One region of the Clostridium intestinale genome, then DNA from elsewhere that is predicted to be linked to it. Evidence: riboswitches for the same ligand, from Rfam matches in the RefSeq annotation. Region 1 holds a riboswitch; the other holds the start of a gene.
The links. A riboswitch is a leader RNA that binds a small molecule or an ion and turns the genes downstream of it on or off. The one in region 1 is predicted to bind thiamine pyrophosphate.
Positions count from the first base shown of each region.

Region 2: it holds a riboswitch for thiamine pyrophosphate, as region 1 does, so the genes downstream of both, thiM (hydroxyethylthiazole kinase) here and thiT (energy-coupled thiamine transporter ThiT) in region 1, are expected to answer to the same signal.

Region 1 is NZ_CP121166.1:3,216,349-3,220,778, forward strand. Features, by position in the region: gene P8F83_RS16535 (DUF3048 domain-containing protein) at 1-598, shown strand, start outside; gene P8F83_RS16540 (PadR family transcriptional regulator) at 874-1,326, shown strand; gene P8F83_RS16545 (hypothetical protein) at 1,394-1,603, shown strand; TPP riboswitch at 1,635-1,734, shown strand; gene thiT (energy-coupled thiamine transporter ThiT) at 1,809-2,516, shown strand; gene P8F83_RS16555 (ferredoxin) at 2,552-2,740, opposite strand; gene P8F83_RS16560 (Mrp/NBP35 family ATP-binding protein) at 2,810-3,661, opposite strand; gene P8F83_RS16565 (YhfM domain-containing protein) at 3,688-4,430, opposite strand, start outside.
Region 2 is NZ_CP121166.1:2,298,866-2,303,295, forward strand. Features, by position in the region: gene P8F83_RS11935 (transposase) at 1-35, shown strand, start outside; gene P8F83_RS11940 (ribonuclease Z) at 168-1,076, opposite strand; gene thiE (thiamine phosphate synthase) at 1,196-1,819, opposite strand; gene thiM (hydroxyethylthiazole kinase) at 1,809-2,618, opposite strand; TPP riboswitch at 2,695-2,806, opposite strand; gene P8F83_RS11955 (DEAD/DEAH box helicase) at 2,931-4,376, shown strand; gene P8F83_RS11960 (hypothetical protein) at 4,421-4,430, opposite strand, start outside.

The DNA of each region.
Region 1 (4,430 bases):
AAGTCAAGAAGCACTAGATACCATAGCGAAAGACTCCACCTATATGAGCATAAACGAAATGGCTCAAGGCTCTTATTTCAGTAGAGACAACAAGAGAAAAGCACCTCACAATTTATATACCTCCTCAGAAAAACTTTTGAAATATATAAATGATAAAAAGTTGTCCTACACTCCAAATAATAGTCTTGTTTTTAGCAACGAATATTGGGATAACTCCCTTTTAGACCCACTTGATAGGATAATTTTGAAATTAAATAAATACTATTCCACATCTTATGTTTTTAAAGATGGCTACTATGTAAAATCAATGGATGGAACAGAAGCCATAGATACAAATACAAATCAAGCTTTAAAATTTACTAATATAGTGATACAAAAAACAAATATAGTAACTAGAGAAGATGGTCGCTTAAATATAAAATTAGATGGCTCAGGTGAAGCTTATGTACTTTCTAAAGGGAAAATAGTAAAGGGTACTTGGAGGAAAGATTCTTCTAAAACTATGCTTTTAGATTCAAACAATACAGAGATTCCTCTTTCAAAAGGTAATACTATATGGCATATAATTTCTAACGATGTCACTATCCCAATTGAATAATTTTTTATTATAAACTCCTTAATTATTAGGAGTTTATTTAGTTTACTATAAAGAATTCCATAATTTTTAACAATTATCAATGCAGAATTTATAAATAACTTTCACCTCTATAAGAGCTTATACATATAAAGATTTTCTATATAGGTTAGACATTTTCCTATAATATCTATATAATATTATTAAAAAAGAATTGCAGAAAACGTATTTTACATATCTAAAACTTTCAACTATCAGACCTGGTCTTATAGGAATAACTTTGGAAAAGGAATAATTTAATGAAAAATTCAAGCTTTAATACTAAAGAAGATATTAGAGCAGAAGAAAAGCGGCTCTATAATGAGTATAAACAAAAGCTATCTGAATTAAAAAAAGTGCATAAAGAAAATAATGCTGTTGGGCAAGTTTTTACTAAAGGCCTTTTACCTATCTATGTACTATACATCTTAAGTGAATCTCCTTCTAACGGAAATGATATATCTCATAAGATTGGTGACAAAACAAAAGGTTTATGGGTTCCATCAACCGGAGGAATATATCCAATATTAAAAAAATTCGAAAAAGAAGGTCTTATAGAGGGTCAATGGGATGATCCAAAAAAGAAATTTCAAAAGATATATACCCTTACCCCTTTAGGCGAATCAGAGTTTTTAGAAAGAAAAGAATTGCTTAAGCCCAAAATTCAAGAAGCTTTAAAAGTATTTAAAATAATTTACTCAGATTTATATTAAATGTATATAAAAGTCTCCTAAGATAAAGAATATTAAATGTATATTCTTATTTTAGGAGGCTTTTATTATGAAAGGTAAAATTATTGATATGAGTTCCAATGATGCTGTAATTCTACTTGAAGATGGCACAAGCGTTAATGTATCCATTTCTCATCTTCCTTACGGAAGCAGAGTTGGTTCTGAAGTTAACCTAAATCCATCAAACATTTACGGCATAGAGGAAAGTACTGTATCTCAAAATAAAATAAGTAATGATAAGTTAGTTGATTTTTTCTAATTTCTATTATATTATAAGCATATAATAAAATAATATGTGCTAGGGGTGCCTTAATGGCTGAGAGATGTCTTACATTAACCCTTTTACCTGATCTGGTTAATACCAGCGTAGGGAAGCGATAGTATCTAAAGTATAATATGCCGCAACCTTATTAGGTTGCGGTTTTTTGCTTCTTCGCTTTAAGCACAAAAAGAAGGAGGTTTTTATGAATTATTTATCTGATGCTTTAACTTATGTTAAAGATATATTTACAGAATTTTTTCAAAGCTTGGCAGAAATTTTTATTAATCTACCAGCAAATACTAGCGAGATAGTTAAACATCCGCTATCTTTAGTTGCACTTATAGGGTGTGTAATTATTTTAATAGTACTTATAAAGGCTAAAAAAATCGAAATAACTACACAATTAATAACGAGGATTGGAATAGCCTTGGCTCTTGCAACTGTTCTTAAGGTATTTAGGCTTTATCACTTCCCTCAAGGAGGTAGCGTAACCTTAGGAAGTATGGTTCCAATATTAATAATAGCCTTTATGTATGGTCCTTTAGTAGGATTTTTGACTGGATTCTTATATGGAATAATAACCTTGTTTATGGATCCATATATCCTACATCCTGTACAAGTCCTATTTGACTATCCACTTCCATTTTTAGCTCTAGGACTAGCTGGATTCTTTAAGCAAAATAAGCTACTCGGAACTTCTGTCGCCATATTTGGCAGATTTTTATGCCACTTTATATCTGGCGTTGCTTTCTTTGGAAGCTTTGCTCCAGAGGGAATGTCTCCAATAGTCTATTCACTTTTTGTAAATGGACTACTAGTAGGGGTAGAAGGTATCATATGTTTAGTTATAATAAAATTTTTACCTATAGACAGAATAGTAAAAGCAACTAACAAAAACTACCTAGCATAAAATAGCAAAAAAGCAACCTTACGGTTGCTTTTTTATTATTCTATGCTAATTGCATTAACTGGACAACTTTCTTCAGCTTCTTTTGCGCTATCTTCTGCACCTTCTGGAACTGGATCTGAGATAACTCCTGCCTTTCCATCATCCTCCATATCAAAAACTTCTGGACAAATTGATGGACATAATCCACAACCTATACAAGTATCTTTATCTACTATAGCATTCATATTTTTCCCTCCTGTGATATTACTAACAAAATTAGTATGTCATCATAAAGGAAATATTATTCAATAATTTTAATATAATCCTTGGAATACCGATGTATAAAGTGGATCTTCCTTAACATACTCTTCAGCTGTACCATTCTCCAAAGCCTCTGTTAAATCTAAATTAATAGGAAGCTCAGCTAAAAGTGGTAGCCCTAAATATTCTGCATGTTCTTCAGCAGACTTTTTGCTAAATATTTTTATTTTATGATCACAACTATCACAATTAATATAAGACATATTCTCTACTACTCCCCTTATGCTAATTCCCATCTTTTGTGCCATAATAACTACCTTCTTAACTATCATAGAAACCATATCCTGAGGCGTAGATACGATTATAATTTCTTTTAATGGGAAACTTTGCATTACAGTTAATGCTATATCCCCTGTTCCTGGAGGCATATCTATAAGTAAATAATCTAAATCCCCCCACTCTGTATCAGTATACATTTGGTTTAATACTCCCGTTATAACAGGCCCCCTCCAAATAACTGGTTGATCTTCTACTGGAGTAAGTAAATTCATAGATATAACCTTTATTCCTAATTTACTCTCTACAGGCTTAAACTTAAAGTTTGAATTATTATCCAGCGGAATCATCTCTGCTCTTTTATCATTTATACCAAAAAATCTTGGCATAGATGGCCCTGTTATATCTCCATCTAAAACACCAACCTTATATCCTCTATTAGCTAACTGAGTTGCAATAAGTCCTGTAACCGTAGATTTACCTACTCCACCCTTACCACTTATCACTCCGATAATATTCTTTACTTCTCCATATTTAGGTAATACTTTCATACTCACTGTATTTGTTCCACATCCTTTGTCTTTTGTATTGCAACTATCCTTGCTTGCACAACTTGAACAACTTGACATAAAAAAACTCCTCCTTAGTCTATATACTACCAATCTTTCGGTTTTGTAGTGCTTGTTTGAATGCTCCATGCTTTAAGGTCATAATCTCCCCAAACATAATAAATCTCATAGCTATGGTCATTCTTATTTTCAATAGTTATGTTAGTTTTGAATTTTTTTGATGTATACCCTTGATTTCTAACGGTTATTATCACATCAAAATCCTGCTTATTCCCATTTATTATTTTAACATTATTAGTTATCTTAGCCATATCGCTATTAAAAGACTCTATATCCCTAGATAATATGTATTTAGTACACTCTACATCTCCCAATATATCTATACCTATTTTTTTGTTGCCATCATTTAAATAACTCTTCTTCTCTTCAAGAACTTTCAATATGCTTCCATAATATATGGTGCTAAAATCTCTTGGTTTTCTTACAAAAGATAGATTTTGAATTATGTCATTATCGATTCTACTAGAAACATAATATACTTTATTCTCATCATAAAAATTCCCTTTAGATTTTTCATCTACCCCTACCACATAGTTAAACTTTTTTACCTCTTCACCTACATATACTTCAAAAATGTAATCTGATTCAAGGTCCACCTTTTCACTCATCTCTTTTGCAGAAGAAAGTAGATTATATACATCCTTAATAGTTTTATCATCTGTTACTACAAATCTAAAACCCTTATCTCTAGTACTTTGTATTACTATTTTATCAACCTCATAATTTTTTATATACTCGAAGTCCTCATTTTTAAGTCCTAATTTAAGTT
Region 2 (4,430 bases), 920 kb from region 1:
ACGAATATGTTACTTTAAATTTAAAAGCTATGTAAGAAATCATATCTTAAAAGTTCTTTTAAAATTTTTTATTATTTGATAGTTAATTATGGACAAGTATCATAACTTTATAACTATTATTTATAAAAATCCTCATTTTCCCTATATGTTATTTAAATAACTAATACTTAACTGCCCCTAAAAGATATAGTTTTTATGAGTCTATCTTCCCCTATTACAACATTTTCAAAAATATCTTTAGCATTAACTAAATACCAACTTGGTTCTTCCATAGCTGGCGAGAAGTGAGTTAAAAGTAGTTCCCCTACCTCTGCATTTTTAGCTAAATTAGCTGCCTCTCTAAAAGTCATATGTTTATTTTTTATCGCTTTCTCTAGATCATTATCATCACCATAAGTGCCTTCACATATAAATATATAACTGTCCCTAACAAAGTTTATAATTTCATCTATAGGTCTTGTATCTGTTATTATTGATAACTTAATTCCTTTTCTATCACTACCTAAAACCATAGATGGATTAAATATTTTACCTTCAAACTCTATTTCATTTCCTTTTTGCAAAACATTCCATATATCTTTCGGTATATTATTTTCTAATGCATTTTCAACACTAAATTTTGGTGCTCTTTTTATATAAAAACTATATCCTAAGCAAGGAGCTGAATGATCAAGATTTAAAGTTGAGATATTAATAAAATTATCTAACTCTATAGTATCAATTGGATTTTCAATTATCTTAATATCATAAGGTAGATATGGACATATTACCCTTAGTGAATTAACTGTATTTTCAATTCCTTCTGGTCCTATTATTGTTAGAGGCTCTGTTCTTCCGCTATTTCCTATCGTAGATAGTAATCCTGGAAGTCCTACAATATGATCTCCATGAATATGAGTTATGCATATAATATCTATGGTTTTGAATCCCCAGCCAACCATTCTCATAGATACCTGAGTTCCTTCTCCACAATCCACTAATATCTTTCTGCCTCTATAATTTAATAAAATTGAAGAAAGATTTCTATTTGGCATTGGCATTCCTCCACCACAACCTAATAATGCTACATCTATCATAATATTCACCTCCTTGTTATATTATGCACTAAACTTATTAAATATTGTAATATATATGAGAAAAAATTGGGGACAGTTAATCATAAAATTTTTGCTTAACCGTCCCCCATTATACACTTTTATTTAAGCTTCGCAAGCATATCCTTAGCCGCCTGTTCAATATCATCTTTTCCTAAAATAGCACTTACAACTGCTATCCCATCTATTTTACTTTCCTTTAATAGTTCAGCATTATTTTCGTTAATACCACCTATTCCAACCACAGGGACGGTTAAGGATTTTTTTATCTCCTCCAAAAGATCTATAGATACTGAGCGAGCATCCTTTTTTGTATCTGTTGGAAAAACAGCTCCAATTCCTAAGTAGTCTGCTCCTTCTGCTTCTGCTAATTTAGCTTCCTCTAAAGTTGCGGCAGAAATACCTAATATCTTCTCTTCACCAATGATCTTTCTAGCAACTTTTGTAGGTATATCACTTTGTCCAACATGAACTCCAGCAGCATCAACAGCTAAAGCAATGTCAATCCTATCATTTATAATAAGGGGTACATTATGTTTGTCCGTAATCTTTTTAACTGCCACAGCTAAGTTATAAAAATCCAAAGAACTAATATCTTTCTCTCTTAACTGTACTAATGTAACCCCACCTTTAATACTTGCTTCTATAGCTTCACAAAGGTCTCTTCCTTTTAAAACATCTCTATCGGTAACTAAGTACATTGTATAATCTATATTATTGTTCATATACCTTACCTCTTTCTAAAATAACTTCTGAAGACAAGTTATATATTTCATCAATAATGTTTGATCTTAGTTTACCTGTCCCCTCATTTTCTCCTAATCTTTCATGAGCCTTTTCTCCTGCAATTCCCATAGAAACTACCCCAGCTAAAGCTGCTGTAAATGAATCCTCACAAACTCCTGCAAATGCTCCAGTTAAAGCTGTGCACATACATCCTGTTCCAGTAACTTTTGACATTATCTTGTGTCCATTTTCTACAATTGCAACCCTTTCTCCATCAGTAATTATATCTTTAGCTCCAGTGATTGCGATAACTGTCCCCCATTTTTTTGCAATTTCCCTAGCTAGTCCAACTTCATTTAAAGAACTTTCTTCTAAAGAGTCTACTCCTTTAGTTTTAACATCAGCTCCATATAAACTTTTTATTTCAGATAAGTTACCTCTAATTACTGAAAATTTCACTTCTTTAATTAACTCTGCTCCAACCTTATTTCTAAATGGAGTAGCTCCAACACCTACAGGATCTAAAACAACTGGAACTCCAAGTTCATTAGCTTTTTTACCTGCAGCTATCATTGATTTTACAGTATTGCTGTTAAGTGTTCCTATATTTATCACTAAAGCAGAAGCTATGCTAACCATATCCTCAACTTCGTTTATATCATCAGCCATAACTGGAGATGCACCTATAGCTAAAGTTATATTAGCACAATCATTAACAGTAACATAGTTAGTTATTTGATGAACTAAAGGAGACTTTTCTCTAACATCTTTTAAAGCTTGAACAACATTATTTTTCATAAAAAAACACCTCAATTAAAATTATTTTAAAACAAAAAAGACACAACCCATAGGATTGTGTTTAACTTCATAAAATACTATTAAACAAAACACTTCCTACGCTGGCATTATCCAGTTCAGGTACTAGGGTTAAAGAAATTTAGTTCTTACTCTCAGTTGGCTATCATCCAACACCCCTGTGCTATTTAAGTTATATTTTTATAATAGCACTATAAAAATTCTTAAGCAATAGAAAGAGAAAGTATTTTACTTTATAGGGTATAATGTTAATATAGTAGATACGTTATGAATTTATAGAAAAAGGTGAAATTGTTGAATAATATTAATTTTAAAGATTTTAATTTAAATCCTAATATTCTAAAAGCTTTAGAGGAATTAGGATACTCAAATCCTACAGATGTACAGAAAGAAGTTCTTCCTATAGTACTTCAAAAGAAAGACTTAATTGTAAAAGCTCAAACAGGTAGTGGAAAAACTGCCTCCTTTGCAATACCTCTATGTCAATCTATTGATGTAGAAATAAAAAATCCTAAGGCACTTGTATTAACTCCAACTAGAGAGCTTGCTGTTCAAGTTAAGGAAGACATAAATAACATAGGTAGATACAACAAAATTCGTTCTGTAGCTATCTTTGGAAAACAACCTATAACTAATCAAATAAATGAGCTTAAGCAAAGGGTTCATGTTGTTGTTGGTACTCCAGGTAGAACTCTAGATCATATTAAGCGTGAAACTTTAAATGTAAGTGAAATAGATTATTTAGTTTTAGATGAAGCTGATGAAATGTTAAGTATGGGCTTTTTAGAAGAAGTTGAAGAAATTTTATCTTATCTTCCTAAAAAGAAAACCACTTTGCTATTTTCTGCAACTATTCCGGAGCAAATTAAAACAATTTGTGATAGACATATGAAGTCTCCTAAAAATGTTGAAATAACTCCAAACAAGCTTACTGTTGAAAATATAAAGCAAGGATACTTTGACGTAAAAGATGAAGATAAGTTCTCTCTACTTGAAAAGTTACTTATAAAAGAAAACCCTGACAGTGCAATACTTTTCTGTAGAACAAAAGAGAATGTAGATACTCTTATTTCTAAACTTGAAGGTAAAAGATATCCATCAAAAGGACTTCATGGAGGTATGCTTCAGCCAGAAAGATTAAGAACTATAGATGAGTTTAAATCAGGTAAGTTTAGATTTCTTATAGCTACTGATATAGCATCAAGAGGTCTTGATATAGATAAAGTTTCTTTAGTTGTAAACTATGACCTTCCTATGGAAAAAGAGAAGTATGTACATAGAATTGGAAGAACAGGGAGAGCTGGAAACTCTGGAGTTGCCTTAACCTTTAAGACTCCTTATGAAGATAGATTCTTTCAAGAAATTCAAGATTATATAAATTATAAAGTTCCTAAACTTTCTCCACCTAGTAGAGAAGAATTTCTTGCAAATAAAGAAGACTTCAAGCTAAAAAATGAAAACTTCAAAAAAGTTACTACTAGTAAAAAGAAAGAAGTTTCAAAAGACATTACTAAGATATACTTAAACGGTGGAAAAAAGAAAAAGATACGCCCAGGTGACATAGTTGGTGCAATATGCAGAATCCCAGGAGTTGAACATGATGATATAGGTATAATAGATGTTTCTGACAATGTTTCCTATGTTGATATTATGAATGGTAAAGGTGATTTAGTTTTAAGAGAACTAAAAAATGCAACGATAAAAGGAAAAACTCTAAAGGTTGAAAAAGCTAAAAGTTAGTTTAGAAAAGATGAGCACTTTATGAAAATGCTCATCTTTTAATTTTAGCTTATA